DNA from 3 places in the Caulobacter sp. DWR2-3-1b2 genome. Region 3 is predicted to be linked to each of the others. Evidence: predicted binding sites of a transcription regulator. Region 3 holds the regulator's gene; each other region holds the start of a gene.
What was found. Region 3 encodes LexA, which represses DNA repair genes until DNA is damaged. Its sites were predicted from a motif close to ATGTTCNCNANNTGTTCT; they were not measured.
Positions count from the first base shown of each region.

Region 1: the regulator LexA is predicted to act here: its motif matches at 3,637-3,654, upstream of recA (recombinase RecA).
Region 2: the regulator LexA is predicted to act here: its motif matches at 5,932-5,949, upstream of ACP694_RS16925 (DUF72 domain-containing protein).

Region 1 covers NZ_JAFCUC010000006.1:85,111-92,667, forward strand. The annotation lists gene alaS (alanine--tRNA ligase) at 1-1,865, opposite strand, end outside; gene recA (recombinase RecA) at 2,464-3,534, opposite strand; gene ACP694_RS15980 (EAL domain-containing protein) at 3,845-5,449, shown strand; gene ACP694_RS15985 (DUF885 domain-containing protein) at 5,453-7,300, opposite strand; gene ACP694_RS15990 (YybH family protein) at 7,430-7,557, opposite strand, start outside.
Region 2 covers NZ_JAFCUC010000007.1:26,403-33,959, reverse strand. The annotation lists gene ACP694_RS16950 (adenylosuccinate synthase) at 1-663, opposite strand, end outside; gene ACP694_RS16945 (acyloxyacyl hydrolase) at 800-1,387, opposite strand; gene ACP694_RS16940 (threonine ammonia-lyase) at 1,510-2,499, shown strand; gene ACP694_RS16935 (M28 family metallopeptidase) at 2,584-4,272, shown strand; gene ACP694_RS16930 (L-serine ammonia-lyase) at 4,360-5,763, shown strand; gene ACP694_RS16925 (DUF72 domain-containing protein) at 5,952-6,704, shown strand; gene ACP694_RS16920 (NAD-dependent epimerase/dehydratase family protein) at 6,803-7,557, opposite strand, start outside.
Region 3 covers NZ_JAFCUC010000003.1:6,090-13,646, forward strand. The annotation lists gene trpD (anthranilate phosphoribosyltransferase) at 1-1,029, shown strand; gene trpC (indole-3-glycerol phosphate synthase TrpC) at 1,026-1,814, shown strand; gene ACP694_RS09325 (serine hydrolase domain-containing protein) at 1,783-3,117, shown strand; gene ACP694_RS09330 (methyltransferase family protein) at 3,124-3,717, opposite strand; gene lexA (transcriptional repressor LexA) at 3,861-4,568, shown strand; gene ACP694_RS09340 (GFA family protein) at 4,695-5,093, opposite strand; gene ACP694_RS09345 (glutathione S-transferase family protein) at 5,143-5,790, opposite strand; gene ACP694_RS09350 (ComEC/Rec2 family competence protein) at 5,800-7,557, opposite strand, start outside.

The DNA.
Region 1 (7,557 bases), on a different contig from region 3:
ATCACCTCATTGACCTCGGCCTCGATGCGCTCGATCTCGTCGGCGGTCAGCGGGCCGCCGTGGCTGAAGTCGAAGCGCATGCGGTCGCCATCGACCATTTGGCCCTTTTGAGCCACGTGCGGGCCCAGAACATGGTGCAGGGCGGCATGCACCAGGTGGGCGGCCGAGTGGTTGGCGCGGGTGGTGGCGCGTTTGCCGGCGTCCGCCGAAGCGACGACCTGATCGCCGACCTTTAGCGGGCCGGCCAGTTCGACGCGGTGCACATACAGCTCGCCGGCCTGTTTCTGGGTGTCGAGCACCCGGCTCTCGACGCCGTTCGCCTCGATCACGCCGGTGTCGCCGGCCTGGCCGCCGCTCTCGGCGTAGAAGCCGGTGCGGTCGAGCAGGACCTCGACGGTCGTGCCCGCCGTGGCGGCGTCGGTTTCCGCGCCGTCGATCAGGATCGCCTTCACAACGCCCGTGGTCTCGGTGTGGTCATAGCCGGTGAACTGGGTCGGGCCGGCGCGTTCCTTGACGCCGAACCAGGCGGCGGCGGCCCCGGTCTGGCCGGAGCCCGCCCAGTTGGCGCGGGCCATCGTGCGCTGGCGGTCCATGGCCACGTCAAAGCCGTCGGTGTCGACGGTGATGCCCTTGGCGCGCACGGCGTCCTGGGTCAGGTCGAGCGGGAAGCCGTAGGTGTCGTAGAGCTTGAAGGCGGTCTCGCCGTCCAGCACGCCGCCGGCCGTCAGGCCCGCGGTGGCGTCGTCGAGCAGGCCCATGCCGCGGCCCAGGGTGACGCGGAAACGCTCCTCTTCCTGGCGCAGGGTGTCGACGATAGAGGCCTCAGCGCGGCGCAGTTCGGGATAGGCCTGGCCCATCTGCGCCACCAGGGTCGGCGCCAGGCGGTGCATCAAGGGCTCGCCCGCGCCCAGCAGATAGGCGTGGCGCATGGCCCGGCGCATGATCCGGCGCAGCACATAGCCGCGGCCTTCGTTCGAGGGGGTGACGCCGTCGGCCAGCAGGAACGAGGACGAGCGCAGATGGTCAGCGATCACCCGGTGCGACGGGGCCTGGTCGCCTTGCGCCTTCACCCCGGTCAGCTCGACGCTGGCGCCGATCAGGGCCCTGAACAGGTCGATGTCGTAATTGTCGTGCACGCCCTGCAGGATGGCGGCGATGCGCTCCAGGCCCATGCCGGTGTCGATCGAGGGCTTGGGCAGCGACAGGCGATCGCCGCCGGCCATCTGCTCGAACTGCATGAAGACCAGGTTCCAGATTTCGATGAACCGGTCACCGTCCTCATCGGGGCTGCCGGGGGGGCCGCCGGGGATGTGGTCGCCGTGGTCGAAGAAGATTTCCGAGCACGGGCCGCAGGGGCCGGTATCGCCCATCGACCAGAAATTGTCGTTGGTGGCGATGCGGATGATGCGGCTGTCATCCAGACCCGCGATCTTCTTCCAGAGATCGGCGGCCTCGTCGTCGGTGTGGTAGACGGTGACCAGCAGCTTGTCCTTGGGCAGGCCAAACTCGCGGGTCAGCAAGGTCCAGGCGTGGGTGATCGCCTGTTCCTTGAAATAGTCGCCGAACGAGAAATTGCCGAGCATCTCGAAGAAGGTGTGGTGGCGGGCGGTGTAGCCGACATTGTCGAGATCATTGTGCTTGCCGCCGGCCCGGACGCACTTCTGCGACGAGGTGGCGCGCGGATAGGGCGGGGCCTCGGCGCCGGTGAAGGCGTTCTTGAACGGCACCATGCCGGCATTGACGAACAGCAGCGTCGGATCGTTCTGCGGCACCAGCGGCGCCGAGGGCGTGATCGCATGATCGGCCGCGCCGAAATAGTTCAGAAAGGTGCTGCGGATCTCGTTCAGGTTGGGTCGGCTGGTCATCGGCGTCTCGGGTGTTCGTACTGGATCCGGTCGAACCGGAGGTCGGGGCTGCATAGCGCGGTTTCAAGCGGAGTGGAAACCACGTTGGTCGTTGGGGTGCAGGCCGGGGCTTGAGATCCTCCCCCGTAGGGGAAGTGTCGGCAAAGCCGACGGAGGGGGTGTGAGCGGCGCAGGTCACCACCCGACTCAGTCGACCCCACACTCCCACACCGGTCGCTTCGCGACCGCCTCCCCCACGGGGGGGAGAGGACTTGGGTGGTCGAGGCGGCGGAGCCGCCGGGGCTCTTCGGGCCACCTCCTCTTAGGAAGCGAGACCTACCGGCCAACTGAGCAGACCCCTCCGTCCCCCGAAGCGGGCGGCTCCTCCCCTTGAAGGGAATTGGCAGATAGCGCGGTAGACCCCCTCCGGCCCTGCGGGCCACCTCCCCCTGCGTGAGAGGATTGTCGGAGAAACGAAATCGGACGCCTGGCATGGGGTCCAGGCGTCCGGGGATCGCGGCCTGCCGAGGCGGTATTCCACGGCGGCTATAAGGCGGGGTCGCACGCTATGGAAACGGCGGCCGCGAAACCTGTGTCAGGTCAGGCGCTGGGCCTGGACCTAAGCTTCGTCGCCCTCCTCCGGGCCGCCGACCAGAAGCTCTTCCTCGATCTTCTGCGACGACTTGCGGACGGCGGCCTCGATCTCGTTGGCCAGATCCTTGTTAACCTTGAGGAACTCGCGGACATTGTCGCGGCCCTGACCGATGCGCTGACTGTTATAGGAGAACCAGGAGCCGGCCTTGTCGATCACCCCGGCCTTGACGCCCAGGTCGATGATCTCGCCCAGCTTGGAAATGCCTTCGCCATACATGATGTCAAACTCGACCTCGCGGAACGGCGGCGCCACCTTGTTCTTGACCACCTTGACCCGGACGTTGTTGCCGACGATCTCGTCACGGTTCTTCACCGAGCCGGTACGACGGATGTCCAGGCGGACCGAGGCGTAGAACTTCAGAGCGTTGCCGCCCGTGGTGGTTTCCGGGCTGCCGTACATCACCCCGATCTTGTGACGGATCTGGTTGATGAAGATGACGATGGTGTTGGTCTTGTTGATCGAGCCGGTCAGCTTGCGCAGCGCCTGGCTCATCAGGCGGGCCTGCAGGCCCGGCAGGCTGTCGCCCATCTCGCCTTCGATTTCTGCCTTGGGGGTCAGGGCCGCGACCGAGTCGATGACCACCACGTCTACGGCGCCGGAGCGCACCAGGGTGTCGGTGATCTCCAGGGCCTGCTCGCCGTTGTCGGGCTGCGAGACCAGCAGGTTGTCGAGATTGACCCCCAGCTTGAAGGCGTAGCCCGGATCGAGCGCGTGCTCGGCGTCGACGAAGGCGGCGGTGCCGCCGGCCTTCTGGACCTCGGCCACCACGTGCAGGGCCAGAGTGGTCTTGCCCGAGCTTTCCGGACCGTAAATCTCGATCACCCGCCCCTTGGGCAGGCCGCCGATGCCCAGAGCGATGTCGAGGCCCAGCGAGCCGGTGGACACCGACTCGATCTCCATCTTGCCCTTTTCGCCCAGCTTCATCACCGAGCCCTTGCCGAACGCCCGGTCGATCTGCGCCAGCGCCGCTTCAAGAGCGCGCTGTTTGTCGCCGTCTTCTTTGCCCACGAGTTTCAAAGCCGCCTGATTGCTCATTGGAGATCCGCCCTTATTCCATGATTCCGACCGGCAGATCGGAGGTTCGCGCTCGGCGCGCCCTTCGCCTGTGGAATGATTAACGAGTACATGCTTTGTTCCGTGTTCACAAGATGTTCTTTTTTCGTGGCGCGGGAGCGATGAGGACGGTCTATCGGCTATATGCGTCAGAAGCGGTCACATAGGTCGCGACGCAAATCGCCGCCCTGCGACATTTTCTCGCGCCCTGCGGTCGAGCTTTCGTCCGCGCCTCAACCGCTCCTTAACAGGCAGGCGCTCATGGTGCTCTCTTCCCGGGGGGAGCACCGTTTTGTCGATCGATCCGCGCCGTCTACTGGGCCTGGCCTTCGCCAGCGCCGACCTGCTGATGGAAGTCGAGAATGGCCAGGTGATCCTGGCGCTCGGGGCGGCCCAGCGGATCATGGGCCTGGACGAGCGTTCGGTGATGGGCCGGGTGTTCCGGGATCTCTTCACCGCCGCCGACCGCCCGCTGGTCGAAGCCGTGCTCAATGTGATGAGCGATGGCTTCCGGCGCGGACCCGTCACACTGCGCATGGCCGGCGAGCCGCCGCGTCACGTCAATCTGACCATGCGCGCCCTGCCCGACAATGGCGGCCGGATTTCGGTTTCGGTCACCCCCGCCCCCGCCCCTTCGGGCCAGGTCGACGAGATCGGCCTGCGCAGCCGCGAAAGCTTCGAGGATATCGCCCGGGGCCTGTTCGAGGCCGCCCGGGTCACCGGGCTCGAGCTTGAACTCGCGATGGTCGACTTCTCGGGCCTGGACGTCGTCCGCGACCAGCTGTCGCCTCGCGAGGCCCACGCCCTGGACGTCAAGCTGGCCGGCGCGGTGCGGGCCGAGTCGCACGCCGGCGGCATGGCCACGCGGCTGTCGTCCGAACGCTTCGCCCTGGTGCGGACCAAGTCCGACCATCCCGATGACATGGCCCAACGCCTGACCAAGTCCACGACGCTGACGGCCACCGCCCATGTCGTGCCGCTGGACGCCGGCGTCGCCCCGGCCCGCGGGCTGAAGGCCCTGCGCTACGCCTTGGACGATTTCCTTCGCGAGGGGCTGAAGGACTCCCCCCCGATCAGCCTGTCGGAAGCCATGAACCGCTCGGTCAAGCGCACCCTGGCCAAGGCCGGCGCCCTGGGCGTGGCGGTCAGCCAGCGGCGGTTCACCTTGGCCTACCAGCCGGTGGTCAACCTGGCGACGGGGATCGCCCATCACCACGAGGCCTTGGTGCGCTTCGAGGACGGCGGCAGCCCGTTCCAGTTGATCCGCATGGCCGAGGAGCTCGACCTGATCGAGGAGCTGGACCACGCGATCGCCGAGATGGCCGTCCAGCGTCTGGCCGGCGACCGAACGGGCGCCATCAAGCTGGCGGTCAATGTCTCGGGTCGGACGATCGTCAACGAGGGCTTCGTCGATCACATCGGCCGCCTGCTGGCCAAGCATGACAAGGCCAAGGGTCGCCTGATCTTCGAGATCACCGAATCCAGCGCCATCGACGATCTGCCCCGCGCCAACCAGCATATCCAGGCCCTCCGAGGCCTCGGCTCACTGGTGTGCCTGGACGATTTCGGGGCTGGAGCCTCGTCCTTCGCCTATCTGCAGGAACTGAGCCTGGACATCGTCAAGATCGACGGCCGCTATGTGCGCGAACTGGCCGGCAGCGGCCGCGACGGGGCCATGGTGCGCCACCTGGTCCAGATGTGCCGCGACCTGAATATCCGCACCGTCGCCGAGATGGTCGAGACCGTCGAGGTCGAGGAGGTCGTCCGCAAGGCCGGGGTCGATTTCGCCCAGGGCTGGCTGTTCGGCAAGCCGGCCGACAAGCCGCAGCCGGCGTTGAAGGTGGCCTCCGTCACCCCGGCAGCACGGCGGGCCGGGATTTCGGAAGGCTGGGGCTAACCCCTATTTACCGGCCTTGGTCTTGGCTACGTAGTCGTCCACCACGCGGTCCAGCACGACCAGCGGCGTCATGCCGGCCAGCAGGCCCGCGTCGTGGAACTGGCGGATGTCGAACCGCTTGCCTAGCGCCTTGCGAGCCCGTTCGCGGGCCCTCAGCCAGGTGATCTTGCCGATCATGTAGCTGCAGGCCTGGCCCGGCCAGACCACATAGCGCTCGATCTCGGTGATCGTGCCGCTCTCCTCGTCACCCATGGTCTCGGCCATGTACTTGACCGCCTGTTCGCGGCTCCACCTCTTGTGGTGCATGCCACTGTCGACCACCAGGCGCACGGCCCGGAACAGGGCGTCGTGCAGCATGCCGATATGGCCGAAGGCGTCGTCCTTATAGATGCCCATCTCGACGGCCAGCTGCTCTGTATAGAGCGCCCAGCCCTCGGTGTAGCCGGAATTGCCGATGGTCTTGCGGATCAGCGGAAGGCCCTTGGCCTCGTTCGAGATCGACAGCTGCAGGTGGTGACCCGGGACGCCCTCGTGGACGGTCAGGGTGGTGAGCAGATACTTCGGCTGCTCGGCGGTGTCGCGCAGATTGATCCAGTAGATGCCCGGACGCTTGCCATCCAGCGACGGCGAATTGTAGTAGCCGCCCGGCGCGCCGGCCTCGATGGCCTTGGGCACGCGGCGGATCTCCAGCGGGGCCTTGGGCAGTTCACCGAAATAGGCCGGCAGCTGCTTGTCGATCCACTTGGCCTTGGCGTTGAGGTCGGCGATCAGCTGTTCCTTGGCCGCGTCGGTATTGGCGTAGATCTGGGCGGGATCGGTGGCCAGGGCGCGCATCTTCTCGCCCGCTGTGCCCTTGGTGATCCCCCGGCTCTTGAACAGCACGTCGATCTGCGCCGACAGCGACTTGACCAGGTCCAGACCCAGCTGGTGAATCTCGTCCGGTGTGATGCTCGAGGTCGTGTAGTTCTTCAGCGACACGGCGTAGTAGTCGTCGCCGTTCTTCAGCCGCCAGACGCCGGCGTCATGGGTGGCCTTGGGGCGGACGCTTTCCAGCAGGGCGATCTGGCGCTTGAGGGCGGGCAGCACCGAGGTCTCGTAGATCCTGGTCGCCTCGCCGGCCCAGTCGCCGGGGATGGTCTTGGCCTTGGTCCGGCGGGCCACCGAAAGCACCAGCGGCGCCTCGGCGACGGGCGTGCCGGCGAAGGCCTTCATCTGGATCAGGGCCTTGTCGATCACGAAGTCCGGCGGGATCACGCCGTCGGCGAAGTCGCGGGCGGCGATGGCTGACTCCTGGTCCATCAGCCGGGCAAAGGCCTCCAACCGCGACAGATAGGCGTCGGCGTCTTCCTTGGTCTCGATGGCGTGCTGGGTGTCGAGGAAGTCGGGACAGGACTGGTAGGAGCCGGTCAGCTGGCTGAGCACATAGGGCGCGCCGGAGCCGCCGCCGGCATAGCTGAACTTGCTGTTGCCCTCATCCTGCACGGCTAGGGTGAACTCGACGGTATCGTAATTGACCCCGTCCATGCCGGTCAGGGCCTTGCGGTCTATGGCGCGCAGGTCGGCCAGCTGCTGCCTGGTCTGGGCGACGCCGGCGGCGATGGCGGCGGACGAGCGGTCGGCCAGCAGCGACTTGGTCCAGGCCAGGTCGCCGACGTCCATGCCCAGGCCAGTGGTGGTCTCGGGCGACTGGCGCAGGGTCTTGGCCATGAAGGCGTCGAACAGGGCGTTCAGCCTGGCCGCCTCGCCGGTGGCGGCGGCGGCGGCGGGCGCGTCGGCCAGGGCCAGGCTGGGCGCGCTGGCGGCGAAGCCCGCCGCGACGGTGGACAGCAGCATCTGACGACGGTTTTGCATGGCGTGGGTCCCCTTGCCCTGGATCTAGCTGGGCAAAGGCCTAGAGGGCCTTGCCCGGCGCGGCAACGGCGGCGGCATTAATTTCCCGTCATCTTGCGGCCAAGCGCATGTTTCATGCGGCGGACCGTGTCAGCTCAAGGTCACGAACAGCTCGTTCTCGATCACCCACTGGCCGGTGATCTTGCGCCAGGTCGCCAGATAGGTCCCGCTTGTATCCGCCACGCCGCGCGTCGTGCCGACCCAGGTTCCGTGCTCGG
Region 2 (7,557 bases), on a different contig from region 3:
AGCGCCTTCGAACAGGATCCGGCGGCCGTCCTTGTGGGCCTTGTCCAGCAGGCGCCAAGCCGGCTGGGCGTAGGCCAGCACGCGCGGGGCGACGGCCAGCAGGGCGTCGAACAGTTCGTCGCCATCGGCCTCGGGCAGGCCCAGGCCTCGACGCAGGGCGCCGTGGTGGGCGAGCAGGCGCTCGATCTTCGGCTTCAGGGCTTCGGGATCGGCCAGGTCGGCGACGCGGATGGCGCGGCGGCCGACCTTGTCCTCATAGGCCGGGCCGATGCCGCGGCCGGTGGTGCCGATCTTCTGGGTCGAGGCGGCCTCGCGGGCCTGGTCCAGGTCCTTGTGCAGCGGCAGGATCAGGCAGGCGTTGTCGGCCAGGACCAGCAGGTCGGGGGTGATCACCACGCCCTGCTCGGCGATCTTGTCGATCTCGCTCAGCAGGTGCCAGGGATCGACCACCACGCCATTGCCGATGACCGAGAGCTTGCCCTGCACGACGCCCGAGGGCAGCAGGGCCAGCTTGTAGACCTTGCCATCGACCACCAGGGTATGGCCAGCGTTGTGGCCGCCCTGGAAGCGGACGACGACGTCGGCCCGGTTGCTGAGCCAGTCAACGATCTTGCCCTTGCCCTCGTCGCCCCACTGGGCGCCGACTACGGTCACATTGGCCATGGTCTAGATATGCCTTGTCACCTGCCCGGTGACGTCACGCGACCCTTCGACAGGACTCGACCGCGGACGTTGAATTCAATTGTGGGCGGCCCAAGCCTGGGCGACCGTAGGGCCCGGATCACCGAACCCCGCCACGTCAGAAGGCGTAAACCAGCCGCACACCCACGTCGTCAAGCCCTTGGTTCTTGCCCTGGTGGAAGATCTGGCCGTTCGACAGGTGCGTATAGGACAGTTCGGCCGACACCCGGTCGTTGAACCGGTAGCCCAGGGCCAGTTCCGGCTCGAACAGCACCTTGGAGCCGAAGTCGATGCGGGTGTTGTAGAGCACCAGGCGGCGATCGATCTCGGCCTGGGAGATGCCCGGTTGGTTGACCGGCGGCAGGCCAGCCGCGCCGTCGGTATAGGCCAGGCCAAAACCAGGCCGCAGATAGAAGCCGCCCGGCGCGCCCAGCTCGATCGGCCAGTCGAAGCCGGTGGCGACGAAGTTGGAGGTGTTCTCGCTATTGATCGAGACGAAGGCGTGAACCTGCGGCTTGCCCAGCCAACGCAGGCTCTCGATGCGGTTGGTGCGATAGCCCAGATGGACATCGACGCCGTCCTCGCGCCCGGCGGCGCCCAGGCCGACAGCCTCACCCAGGAACGTCACGTCGTGCTTGTAGACGCCGACAAAGGCTTCACCGGCCAGGGCGGGCCCGGCGACGGTCATGGCGATGCAGGCCGCCATGGCGAACAGGGCTTTCTTCACGGAATGCTCCCCAGCAAAGTCGTGTGTTTTTCTCTTATGGCGTGAACGGCGCGGCTCGCAAAGGGTTTCGATCGCGCTGAGGCGGCGTTAGACCCTCGTGCATGACCGACGCCCTCGCCATCGCCTTTTCCGACATCGAATCCGCCGCCGCCCGCCTGGTCGGCCTGGCGGTGCGCACGCCGCTAGTCGAGAGCCCCGCGCTTAACGAACGCCTGGGCGGGCGAGTGCTCATCAAGCCCGAGACCCTGCAGCGGGCCGGGGCGTTCAAGTTCCGCGGCGCCTATAACCGCCTGTCGCGGCTAAGCGACGACGAGCGCCAGCGCGGGGTGGTGGCCTTCTCATCGGGCAACCACGCCCAGGGCGTCGCCCTGGCGGCCCGGATCATCGGCTGTCCGGCCCTGATCGTCATGCCGTCCGACTCGCCCAGCGTGAAGGTCGAGGGCACGAGCGGCTTCGGGGCCGAGATCCGTTTCTACGACCGTTTCACCGAGGACCGCGTCGCCATCGCCGCAGAGATCGCCGCCGAGCGCGGCTGCGTGGTCGTGCCGTCCTATGACGACCCGTACATCATCGCCGGCCAGGGCACGGTGGGGCTGGAGATCGTCGAACAGGCTCGCGCGCTCGGGCTCGAGCTGGACCGGGTGCTCTCGCCCGTCGGCGGCGGCGGGCTGGTCGCCGGCCTTTCCACGGCGGTCAAGGCGCTGTCGCCGGAGACAGAGGTCTGGGGCGCCGAGCCGGTCGGCTTCGACGAGACCCGCCGCTCCCTGGCCTCCGGGCGGCGCGAGACCATCGAAACGGGCGCCCGCTCGATCTGCGACGCGCTGCAAACTCTGATCCCCGGCGAGCTGACCTGGCCGATCAATCGCCAGAATCTGTCGGGTATCGTCGCCGTCACCGACGCCGAGGTGGCCGAGGCCATGCGCTACGCCTTCTCGGTGCTAAAACTGGTGGTCGAACCGGGCGGCTGTGTGGCGCTCGCCGCGGCGCTGACGGGGAAGATCGACCTGAAGGACCAGACGGCGGCCATCGTCTGTTCGGGCGGAAACGTCGATCCGGCGCTGTTCGCGCGGGTGTTGGCGGGAGAGATCTGACTTTTTCTCCCCCGCTTTGCGGGTGAGGAGAAGCCAGCTAGGGTCCGCCCCAACGATAAAGATCTACTCCAAAAGAGAGGCCCGATGAAACGCCTGCTGCTCGCGACCGCCCTGATCGTAGCTCCCATGCTGGCGCATCCTTGTTTTGCGCAAGGGGCGGCCGATACGCCCAAGATTGACCCCGCAAAGCTGTCGGCCCACATCAAGGTCCTGTCGTCCGACGCGTTCGAGGGCCGGGGCCCCGCCACGGCCGGCGAGACCAAGGCGGTCGGCTATATCGTCGAGCAGATGAAGGCCATCGGCCTGGAGCCGGCCGGCGATCCGCAGAAGGACGGGACCCGCGCCTGGACCCAGGACGTGCCGCTGGGCAAGTTCGACATCAAGGGCCCTGTCGACGCCCACTTCACGATCGGCGGCAAGACCGTGCCCCTGGCCCGGAACGAGCAGATCGCCATCCGCGCGGCCATGACCAATGTCGACAGCGTCGCCATCAAGGACGCTCCGCTGGTCTTCGTTGGCTATGGCGTCAAGGCGCCAGAGCGTCACTGGGACGACTTCAAGGGCCTGGACCTGAAGGGCAAGGTCCTGGTGGTGCTGATCAACGACCCCGACTTCGAGACCGGCCCAAACACCAAGGACGGGGGTGACTTCGGCGGCAAGGCCATGACCTATTACGGCCGCTGGACCTACAAGTACGAGGAGGCTGCCCGCCAGGGCGCGGCCGGCGTGCTGGTGGTCCACGAAACCGCCCCGGCCGCCTATGGCTGGGCGACGGTCAAGAACTCCAACGGCGCGACGATGTTCGACATTGTGCGCAATGAGCCGGCCAAGAGCCACCCCAACCTGGAGGCCTGGATCCAGCGTGACGCGGCGGTCGAGCTGTTCAAGGCCGCCCATCTCGACTTCGAGGCCCTGAAAAAGCAAGCCCAGAGCCGCGACTTCAAGCCGGTCGAGCTGAAAGGCGCGACCTTCTCGGCCGCCTACGCCGTCGATCACTCGGTGATCGTGTCGAAGAACATCGCCGGCCGCATCAAGGGCTCCGTCCGTCCCGACGAGACGGTGATCTACAGCGCCCACTGGGACCATCTGGGCGTTGGCGCGCCCGACGCGCGCGGCGACAAGATCTATAATGGCGCGATCGACAACGCCGATGGCGTCGCCGCCATCCTGGAAACCGCCCGCGCCTTCAAGAGCCAGCCGGCCCCGCAGCGCTCGATCCTGTTCCTGGCCGTCACCGCCGAGGAGCGCGGCCTGCTGGGTTCGGAATATTACGCCGCCAACCCGCTCTATCCGCTGTCCAAGACCGTGGGTGACCTGAACATCGACGCCCTGTCGGCCACCGGCCCGGCCAAGGACATCACCACCTCGGGCGACGGCAAGGTGGATTTGCAGGACCTGCTGGTCGCCAAGGCCAAGGCCCATGGCCGCTATTTCACGCCCGACCCTTCGCCCCAGGCCGGCCATTTCTATCGCTCGGACCACTTCCCGTTCGCCAAGCGCGGCGTGCCGGCCATCTCGGTTGGCTCGGGCGAGGATCTGGTCGTGGGCGGCAAGGAAGCCGGCCAGAAGGGCGAGGAAGACTACACCACCAACCGCTACCACCAGCCCGCCGACGAATGGCGAGCCGACTGGGACCTGACCGGCCAGGCCCAGGACATAGGACTGTTCTATGAAGTGGGCGCGGACTTGGCTAATTCGAGGGTCTGGCCGGAATGGCAGGCGGGCTCGGAGTTCAAGGCGCTGCGGGACACGACCAAGGCGGATCGGAAGTAGACTTCTGCCGTTCGGGACGCGGACGGGGACATGCCTATGTCCCCGATCGTAATTCGCGGACGCAAACGCGTTTTGTGAAACCACACCATGACAGCCTCCGTCTTCGACCTATTCAAGCTCGGCGTCGGCCCGTCGAGCAGCCACACCATGGGGCCGATGACGGCCGCCGGCCTGTTTGTCGGCCGTCTGCGTGACGCCGGCCAACTGGCGACAACGGCGCGGGTCAAAATCCGCCTCTACGCCTCCCTGGCCCTCACCGGTCGCGGCCACGCCACCGACCGGGCGGTGGTCTTGGGCCTGATGGGCTTCGTGCCCGCCCAACTCGACCCCGACGCCGGCGAGGCGGCGCTGGTCGAGGCCGCCGCCAACCAGTGGATCATGTTGGGCGGCGAGGTCGGCATCGGCTTCGACGCCGAACGCGACATCGTCTGGGCCGGCCACGAACGCCTGCCGCAGCACCCCAACGGGCTGGCCTTCACAGCCTTCGACGCCGCTGGCGTCACGCTGGCGGAGCGCACCTATTTCTCGATCGGCGGCGGCTTCGTGCGCGACGAGAGCGAGATGGGCCGCAACACCCCGCCAGAGGAAGGGCCAGAAGTCCCCTTCCCGTTCGAGAGCGGCGCCGACCTGTTGCAACGCGCCGCCGACGCCGGCCTGAGCATCGCCGGGGTGATGGGCGCCAACGAGCTTGTCCGGATGGACGAGGACGCGCTGGCCGCTGGGCTCGACCGCATCTTCGAGGCCATGGAGGCCTGTATCGACCGCGGCATGCGCGAGAGCGGCGTCCTGCCCGGAGGGCTCAACGTCAAGCGGCGAGCCCTCCAGATCCATCAGACCATCCAGGGCCGCATGGAGCGCCAGATCAGCGACCCCCAATTCAGTGATCCATTGGCGGCGATGGACTATGTCAACCTGTGGGCCATGGCGGTCAACGAGGAGAACGCGGCCGGCGGCCGGGTGGTCACCGCCCCGACCAATGGCGCGGCCGGCCTGATCCCGGCGGTGCTGCGCTTCTACCACCGCTTCCACCAGGGCACGCCGCAGCAGGTGCGGGTGTTCCTGCTGACGGCGGCGGCGATCGGCGCGCTCTACAAGCGCAACGCCTCGATCAGCGGGGCCGAGGTCGGCTGCCAGGGCGAAGTCGGCGTGGCCTGCTCGATGGCGGCCGGCGGGCTGTGCGCGGCGCTCGGCGGCACCAACGCGCAGATCGAAAACGCCGCCGAGATCGGCATGGAGCACAACCTCGGCCTGACCTGCGATCCGATCGGCGGCCTGGTCCAGATCCCCTGCATCGAGCGCAACGCCATGGGCGCCATCAAGGCCATCGACGCCGCGCGGCTGGCGCTGCTGGGCGATGGTCAGCACTCGGTGTCGCTCGACAAGGTGATCGCCACGATGAAGCGCACCGGCGAGGACATGAGCGAGATTTACAAGGAGACCTCGTTGGGGGGTCTGGCGGTGGGGTTGTCGGTCAACCGGGTGGAATGTTGATCACCTGCCTCCTACGGATCGCTTCGCGATCGTCTTCCCCCAGAGGGGGAAGAGCTTAAGCGCAGGGCTCCGCCCCCTCGCCGCTGACAGACGGCGAAGCCGTCAGGTGGGGGCCAGTGATCCGGTTTCCTCTTGCTCAAACTCAAACCCTTAACCTAACGTGCCGCCAGAACAGGAAGAGAACACTCATGCCCGGAACCATTCGCGCCGGCATCGGCGGCTGGACCTACGAGCCCTGGCGGGGCGGCCCCTTCTATCCCGATGATCTGAAGCAGAAGGACGAGCTGAAATACGCTAGCCGCCACGTCACCAGCATCGAGATCAACGGCACCTACTATTCCACCTTCAAGCCCAACAGCTGGCAGAAGTGGCATGCCGAGACGCCCGACGACTTCGTGTTCTCGGTCAAGGCCAGCCGCTACTGCACCAACCGCAAGGTGCTGTCGGAGAACAACGACTCGCTGGAGAAATTCCTCAGCCAGGGGCTGGAGGCGCTGGGCGCCAAGCTGGGCGCCATCAACTGGCAGTTCATGGCCACCAAGAAGTTCGACCCGGTCGATTTCGAAGGCTTCCTGAAGCTGCTGCCCAAGGAAATCGGCGGCCGGCCGGCGCGCCACGCCCTGGAGGTCCGCAGCCCCACCTTCGCCACCCAGGAATTCTACGACCTGGCCGCCCAGTACGGCGCGGCCATCGTCTATGCCGAGGACGACGAGGAGCCGACTTGGCCCTGCATCGACCAGCCGACCGCCGACTTCACCTATGCCCGCCTGATGTCGAGCCGCGAGAGCGAGCCCACCGGCATGACCTCGGACGATCTGGACGCCATCGCCAAGCGAGCCCAGGCCTGGGCCAAGCGCGGCGACGTCTACGCCTACTTCATCGCCGGGGCGAAGGTGCGCAATCCGGCCGCCGCCATGGCGCTGATCGAGAAGCTGAAATAGAGGCTGCGCCTCGGAAGCCCTTTAAGCGGCTGGGGACATGCACAGATGCATGTCCCCGATCGTGGCAATGCCTTTGACAATCCGTGGCGCCGTAAGCCTCAGCTTTGCGTCGCGGCACGGCCGGCCTCGGGCGCTCCCGCGACGGGATGGCTCTCCAGACACCCCAGCCCCCTCAGACTCACCGCCATCGCGACGTCGAGCGGCGTGTGCGGGACCTCGCCCAGAAACGCCCGCAGCTTGCCGTCGATAAGCGCCATGGGCTCGCGCCACAGGTAGCGCATCTCGGCCATCTCGCTGAAGACCGGCACCACGGGCGAGAGGGCCACGATCATCCACCAGGGGAAGGCCTTGATCGGCAGCTTGGGCTGGCCCAACACCCGACGGATCGACGCCCCCATCTCACCCCAGGCCAACTGGTGGCCGCTGAAGTGAAACACCTCGAACGACCCCAACCGGTCGGCGCGATCCAGCACGCGCGCCATGGTTTCGGCCAGGTCCGGCAGATAGGCCCAGGCGTGGCTGACGCCCTTGGCCGACGGCTCGGCCACCGAGGTCGGCGGCGCGCCCGGCTTGACCACCGCCTGGCCGAAATAGTTGTTGCCGGCGTGCGGGCCGAAGAAGTCACCGGCCCGGACGATCAGCACCGGCGCGCCATCCGCCGACGCCGCCTTCAGCCGCCGCTCCATCTCGACCCGGATCTTGCCCTTGCGCGTGGCGGGCGCCTGCGGCGCGGTCTCGTCGATCAGCGGGAAGGCGTCGAGGCCGAAATTATAGACCGTGCCCGGCAGCAGGATCCGCGCGCCGTTGGCCTTGGCCGCGGCGATGGTGTTGTCGAGCATCGGCAGGACCAGCT
Region 3 (7,557 bases):
ATGTCGGACGCCTTCAAGCCCCTGCTGGCCAAGCTCGCCGATGGCCAGACCCTCGACGAGGACGACGCCGAGCTGTTCTTCACCGCCTGCCTGCGCGGCGAGCCGACGCCCGCCCAGGTGGCTGCGGCGGTCACCGCCATGCGCCTGCGCGGCGAGACCGTGGGCGAGATCACCGCCTGCGCCCGGGCCATGCGCCGGGCGGCCATCCACTTGGACCACCCCTATGAGGTCATCGACGTCTGCGGGACGGGCGGCGATGGCTTGCATACGCTCAACATCTCCACCGCCGTGGGCTTCGTGGCGGCCGGCGGAGGGCTGAAGGTGGCCAAGCACGGCAACCGGGCGATCACCAGCAAGTCGGGCGCCGCCGATGTGCTGGCGGCCTTGGGCGTGAACATCGACGCGACTCCCGCCCAGCAGCGCCAGGCGCTGGACGACGCCGGCATCTGCTTCCTGTTCGCCCAGGCCCACCACGGGGCGATGAAGCACGTCTCGCCGATCCGCCAGCAGCTAGGTTTCCGCACCATCTTCAACCTGTTGGGCCCGCTGACAAATCCGGCTGGGGCCAAGCGCCAGGTCGTGGGTGTCTCGGCCCACCGCTTTGTCGAACCCGTGGCCAAGGCTTTGGGCGCTCTCGGGGCCGAGCGCGCCTGGTCGGTGCACGGGGCCGGCATGGACGAACTGACCACCACCGGCGAAACCGAGGTCGCCGAATGGCGCGACGGGGCCCTGCGCCTGTTCACGATCACACCTGAAGCCGTGGGCCTGCCGCGCGCCGCCCTGGCCGACATCATCGGCGGCGAGCCGGCCTATAACGCCGCCGCCCTTACCGCCCTGCTGGACGGCCAAAAGGGCGCCTATCGCGACATCGTCATGCTGAACGCCGCCGCTGCCTTCCTGGTGGCCGACAAGGTCGAAACCCTGCGCGAGGGCGTCGAACTGGCCGCCGCCGTGCTCGACGACGGCCGCGCCAAGGCGGCCCTGGCCGGTCTCGTCGCGGCCACCAACAGTGAAACTGTAAGCGCATGACCGATATCCTCGCCAAGATCGCCGCATACAAGCGCGAGGACGTGGCCGATCGGAAGCGCCGCCGCTCGTTCGCCCAGGTCGACGCCGCCGCCAGGATCGCCAACAGCCCGCGCGGCTTCAAGGCGGCCCTCGAGGCCGATCACGCGCCCGGCAGGCTGGCCCTGATCGCCGAGATCAAGAAGGCCTCGCCGTCCAAGGGCCTGATCCGCGCCGATTTCGACCCGCCGGCCCTGGCCCGGGCCTATGCGGCCGGCGGCGCCTCGTGCCTGTCGGTCCTGACCGACGGTCCCAGCTTCCAGGGCGCCGACGGCTATCTGATCGATGTCCGCGCCGCCGTCAGCCTGCCCTGCATTCGCAAGGAGTTCCTGGTCGACCCCTGGCAGGTGGCCGAGAGCCGGGCCCTGGGCGCCGACGCCATCCTGGTGATCCTGGCGATGATCGACGACGCCCTCGCCGCCGACCTGCTGTCCGAAGCCGCGCGCCTGGGCATGGACGCCCTGGTCGAGGTGCATGACGAGGCCGAGATGGAGCGGGCGGGCCAGTTGGGCGCGACCCTGGTGGGGATCAACAACCGCGATCTCAAGAGCTTCGTGGTCGATCTGGCCGTCACCGAACGCCTGGCCGCTCAGGCTCCGGAGAACGTCCTGCTGGTCACGGAAAGCGGCCTGTTCGTCGCCGCCGATGCGGTGCGGATGGAAGCGGCCGGCGCCAAGGCCATGCTGGTGGGCGAGAGTCTGATGCGCCAGGCCGACGTTGCGGCGGCGACGCGGGCCTTGCTGGGTTAGGCTGCTGACCTCGTTCGACAAGCCTCCGCAAGACGCGTCCTGGCGACGGCGCTGGCTAGGCTGGCGGCCGGCGGCCGCCGCCCTGGTGCTGGGCCTCGGGGCGCTGGGCCTGATCGCCTCGCGCTGCGTCCCCGAGCAGAATACCGTCAAGCCGGTCGCCCCCACCGCGACGGCGGCGCCCGTCACCCTGCCCCTGCGGCCAAAGGATTGGCGCGGCGCCATCGACTATCGAGCCCTGGACGCTCGCATCCACGCGATGATGGCTGACAAGTCCATGGAAGGCCTGGCGATCGCCGTGGTCGAGAACGGCCAACTGTCGTTCGTCCAGGGCTACGGGCTCACCGCGCCGGAGAGCGGCGAGAAGATCGACGCCGACACGGTCTTCCGCTGGGCGTCGCTGTCGAAGACGGTGGCGGGAACGCTGAGCGCCCGCCTGGCGGCGGACGGGGTGATCGCGCTCACCGATCCCCTGGGAAAGTTCGATACGAGCCTGCGCCTGCCGGGCGACGCCCAGAACGCGCTGACGGTCGAGCAATTGCTGTCCCAGCGCACTGGCCTACCCCGCAACGCCTATGACGGCTGGCTCGAAGGCGGGCGAGACCCGCGCCAGATCCGGGCAAGCCTGGAGGCCGTGCCCCTGCTCTGCCCGCCCGGCACGTGCCACAGCTACCAGAACATCGCCTATGACACGATCCGCGAGGTCGTCGAGACCGCCACCCATCGCCCCTATGCCGAGGAGGCTCGCCAGAAGCTGTTCCTGCCTCTGGGCATGACCGGCGCGACCATCGGCATCGACGGTTTGCGGACCGCCAAGCATTGGGCGCGGCCTTCGCGTGGCGGCCGCAGCGTGCCGTTGGTCGAGGCCTATTACCGCATCCCCGCCGCAGCGGGCGTCAATTCCAACATCGTGGATCTGGCGCGCTGGATGCAGGCGCAGATGGGTCAGGCGCCCGCCGTCCTGCCGGCCCCGGTGTTGGCGGACATCCAGCGACCGCGCGTCAATACCGGCCGGCCCTATGGACGATCGGCCATGGGCCGGGCGCTGGAACGCCCCGGTTACGGCCTGGGCATGCGCAGCTTCACCTACAAGGGCCGCCGCCTGATCGGCCACAGCGGGGCGGTGACCGGCTATCGCTCGACCATGATGTTCGATCCCGCCACGAAGACCGGCGTGGTGATGCTCTGGAACAGCGAGGGCAGCCTACCCTTCAAGCTCCAGGCCGAGGTCTTCGACAAGGCCTATCGCCTGCCGTTTGAGGATTGGCTTCAGCTAAAAGGCGATGGCGCGATTGTCGCACCCTGAGCGTTGCTACCAGAGATAGGGAATCAGCGCCGCCTTGCGCCGGCGATAGGCCACATGCTCATCGCCGAATCGGGCCGTCATCGCCGCGTCCTCCACCCGTATGCGCCACCCGAAGGCGATCAGGCCGGCCAGCAACAGCGCCAGGACCGACAGTCCACTGCCCAGGCCAAGGCCAACGCCGACCAGGCTCAGCAGGCTGCCCAGATAGGCCGGGTTGCGGACGATCCGGTAGGGGCCGCCCGTGATCATCCGGTGACCGTCGTGCAGATGCACGGTGCGGCGGAAGAAGGCCCCGAGGGTCAGTATGGCCCACAGGCGCAGGGCCAGGCCCGTCCAGATCAGGACCAGCGCCAGGAGCCGCGCCTCGCTCCTCCACTGGATTATGCGAGCAAATTCAGAGGCGTTGGCGGCATAAAAGGCGACGAAGATCCCCGCCGCGATAATCAGGACCACGGCCTGCAGGCTGCCCCGGTCGGCGTCCTGGCCGCTGGCCGTGCGCCGGTCGCGCCACCAGACCCACAGCTCAAACAGGCAGAAGGCGCCGTAGCTGGTCCAGAAGGCGCGCGGCCAACCCGTGGTCAGAAGCCAGGCGTGGTCCATGTCGCGAAGGCTCCCCTCGGCAAAGATTACGGCGTTCAGCTACACCGAACATCGATCGCCGCGTCAACTTGACATTAACGAAGAACACCTAGAGAACATTTGAGAGGTTTGCGGTTTGTTCCGCGACGACTTGCGAGGCCGACATGCTCACGCGCAAGCAGCACGAGCTGCTGATGTTCATCCACGAGCGGATCAAAGAGAGCGGTGTCTCTCCCTCCTTCGACGAAATGAAGGAGGCGCTCGACCTGGCGTCCAAGTCAGGCATCCACCGGTTGATCACGGCGCTGGAAGAGCGCGGCTTCATCCGCCGCCTGGCGCACCGCGCCCGCGCGCTGGAGGTGATCAAGCTGCCGCAACAGGCCACGACGGCCGCCCCGCCCAAGGGTCGCGGCGCCTTCAAGCCGCAAGTGCTGGAAGGCGGCGGGCAGGCGCCGGCCGTGGCCGCGCCCGTCCAGATCGCCGCCGACAACACCCGCGAACTGCCGATCCTCGGCCGCATCGCCGCCGGCACGCCCATCGACGCCATCCAGCATGAACGCGAGCGCCTGCCTGTGCCCGAATCCATGCTCGGCGGCGGCGAGCACTATGTGCTCGAGGTCCAGGGCGATTCGATGATTGATGCCGGCATCCTCGACGGCGACTATGTCATCATCCGCAAGGGCGACACCGCCAACAGCGGCGAGATTGTCGTCGCCCTGGTCGGCGAGGAAGCAACCCTCAAGCGCCTGCGCAAGAAGGGCGGCTCGATCGCCTTGGAAGCCGCCAATCCCAAGTACGAGACCCGCATCTTCGGTCCTGACCAGGTCGAGGTCCAAGGCAAGCTGGTGGGACTGATCCGGCGGTATCATTAGATTTTCGCCCATCCCGGTGAACGCCAGGATGAGCAGGGTTTGCATCACGGCTGGGGGCAGGCGCATTGGCCTGTCCTCATTTGCATCCGCGAAAGACCACGCAGACTCTGCTGCGGTCCGAGGTCCCTAGGTCGCCAGCCCGGCCGGCCGGTTTTCCGCATATTGCGGCACGTTTAGCGGCATCATCCACGGCTCGCGGCGCTTCACCCAGACCTCGTATTGCGGGATGAACTGACCGGTGTCGTCGAAGCCGCCCAGGTGAAGCTCGATCTCGTCCTCGCCCTCACGCCAGAAGACCGGCGAGCCGCAAACCGCGCAGCCGTGCGAGCGGCCGCGCTCGGAAGTCGCCCAGGCGAAGGTTTCGCCCTCGACCCGCACCTTGTCCGACCGAAAGACCGCGAAGGCGTTGCAAGGCGCGCCGTGGCGCTTGCGACAGGTCAGGCAGTGGCACATGCCGACCCGCAGCGGCCCGCCCTCCGCGCCGTATCGGACCGCCCCGCAGGCGCAGCCGCCCTGTCGTTCCATAGTCGTCTCCGTCTCCAGGCCCGTGCCTCGCCTCGCCTCGCCTCGCGATTCAGAACGCCAAACGCCCTTTGAGTTCCGCGAACGGGATAATGACATGCTCCCGATAGGCCGGCCGCGCCCGTAGCCGGTCGTACCAGGCCTGCAAACGGGGCTGCGGCGGCCGGTCGATCTCCAACTCGAAATAGCGATAGAGACAGGCGCCAATGGGGATGTCGGCCAAGGACAGCGCCTCGCCCATCATGAAGGCCCGACCTTCGAGTCGCGCCTCGACCTGACCCAGGCAGCGATGGGTGCGTTCCACCGCCTGGGCGATGGCTGGCCCATCTCGCAAAACCTCGGGCGTTCTGTAAAAGCCCCAGAACACTCCGCTCAGGAAAGCCGGCTGCAGCGCGGTCTGCGACCAGTCCATCCAACCATCGACCGGCGCCCGCGTCGCCGCGTCGGTTGGCCAAAACCGCCCTTCGCCGTAGGTGGCAGCCAGGTATCGAAGGATGGCGTGCGACTCCCACACCGCGACACCGCCGTCCTCGAGGACAGGCACGTGACCATGCGGGTTCATCTCCCGAAAGTCCGGGCTGTCCAGGCCGCCGAAGTCACCACCCGCCGGAAGGTGCTGATGCGGCAGGTCAAGCTCGGCGATAAGCCAGAGCACCTTCTGGACGTTCAACGAATTGCGTCTTCCCCAGACCTTGAGCATGGCGTCCCCCTATGGCGTGTTCGTCCACGGCCGCACGCCCCGCAGCGGCTGGGCCCAGACGATCCACCACCCACCGTCGCGGCGATAGAGCTCGGCCGCGCCGCCGACGGCGAAATCGGTCGCGTCGAGCACGATGCGGTCCCGGCAGGCCGGCGGCGTAATCGGAGCGTAGCCGCGCAGCACGACGATCTCGGCGTCCGCGCACATCGCCGCGAGAACGTCGGCGTCCGGAGCGGCCTTGCTCCAGGACAGGGCCAGCGGCACCGGCGAAGTCTTGGTGGGCGCGCAGGACCGCCGATCGCAGGCATAGGACGGACTCCGCGCGGTGTCGGTGGGCACGGCCAACCCCCGCCGGCGGCTCCAGAGCTCCGCCCCGAACCGCCGGGCGTCGGGGCGCAGCAGGACGGCCCGGCCGCCGTCGCGCACCGCCGCCGTGGTTCCGTCTGGCGCGATCCAGACGTCGGGCGCCGGCGGCCGGGGCCATAGCGCCACCGCCAGGGCCAGGGGCCCGCCCAACCAGCGCAGGCGTCCGCGCCACAGGCACAGTAACATCAGGCCGACAAAGGCCAGGGCCAGGGTGAAGGGCGGGCCGCTGGCCACCACCCGTTGAGCCCCGCCGGCGCTGGCGAAGCCATGGGCGATCCACAGCATCGCGTCGATGCCCCAGCCGGCCACGGCCAGGAACGGTCCTCCCAGGCCAAACACTTCGAGCACCGCCCCGATCGCCAGGAACGGCATGATCACGAAGGACGACAGCGGCGCGACCGCCAGGTTGGCCGGCAGGCCCCAGACCGCCACCCGGTTGAAATGCTGCATGGCGAACGGCCCTGTCGCCAGGCCAGCCACAAGACTGGCCCCGATGCTCACCGCCAGCCAGTTCATCGCGCCCTGGAAGAGCCGGATCGGCCAGGGGACCGAGATCTCGCGCACAGGCCTGGGCCAAGCCTCGGCCAGGGCGACCAGGGCGGCGGTGGCGGCGAACGACATCTGAAAGCCCGGCGCGCCGGCCGACTCGGGTTGGACCAGCAGGATGGCCAAGGCCGCAATGGCCAGGCCGTGCAGGGTGATGGCCTGGCGATCGAACAGGATGGCGGCGAAGGCCACGGTGGCGGTGATCGCCGCGCGCAGCGCCGGCGGCGGCGCGCCGGAAATCACCAGATAAATGAAGATCGCCGTCAGCCCGGCCACGGCCGCCACCTTCTTGCCGGGGACCCGCAGGGCCATCCACGGCCAGGCGGCGATGACCAGCCGCACCAGCCCAAACAGGAACCCGCCGACTATTGCCATGTGCAGGCCCGAGATCGACAGGATGTGGGCAAGGCCCGAGGCCCGCATGGCGTCGGTCTGGTCCTGGGTGATCCAGGCCTCGTGGCCGGTGACCATGGCCGCGGCGATCCCGCCCGTCTCCGGCCCCATCCGCGCGACGATGCGGCTGGCCAGCCGCCAGCGATAGGCGTTGACCGCCATGGCAAGGCGCAGGCGAGCCGGCGGCGGGTCCATCTCGGCGGGGCGGGTCTCGCCTATCAGGAAGCCGACCCCGCCCACGCCGCGGAACCAGGCGTCTCGGGCGAAGTCATAGGCGCCGGGCGAGGCTGGCGGCGGCGGCGGTCCCAACATGGCCCGGAGCCGGATGGCTTGACCCGGCGCGGGAATGTGCTCCGCGTCCACGGTGACGCGGATCCGCTTGGGCGTGTCTTCCGGCGCAAGCCGGCTGATCGAGGCCGGCGCGATCAACAGGCGTGGCCCGCCGGCGCCGGGGCTGACGAC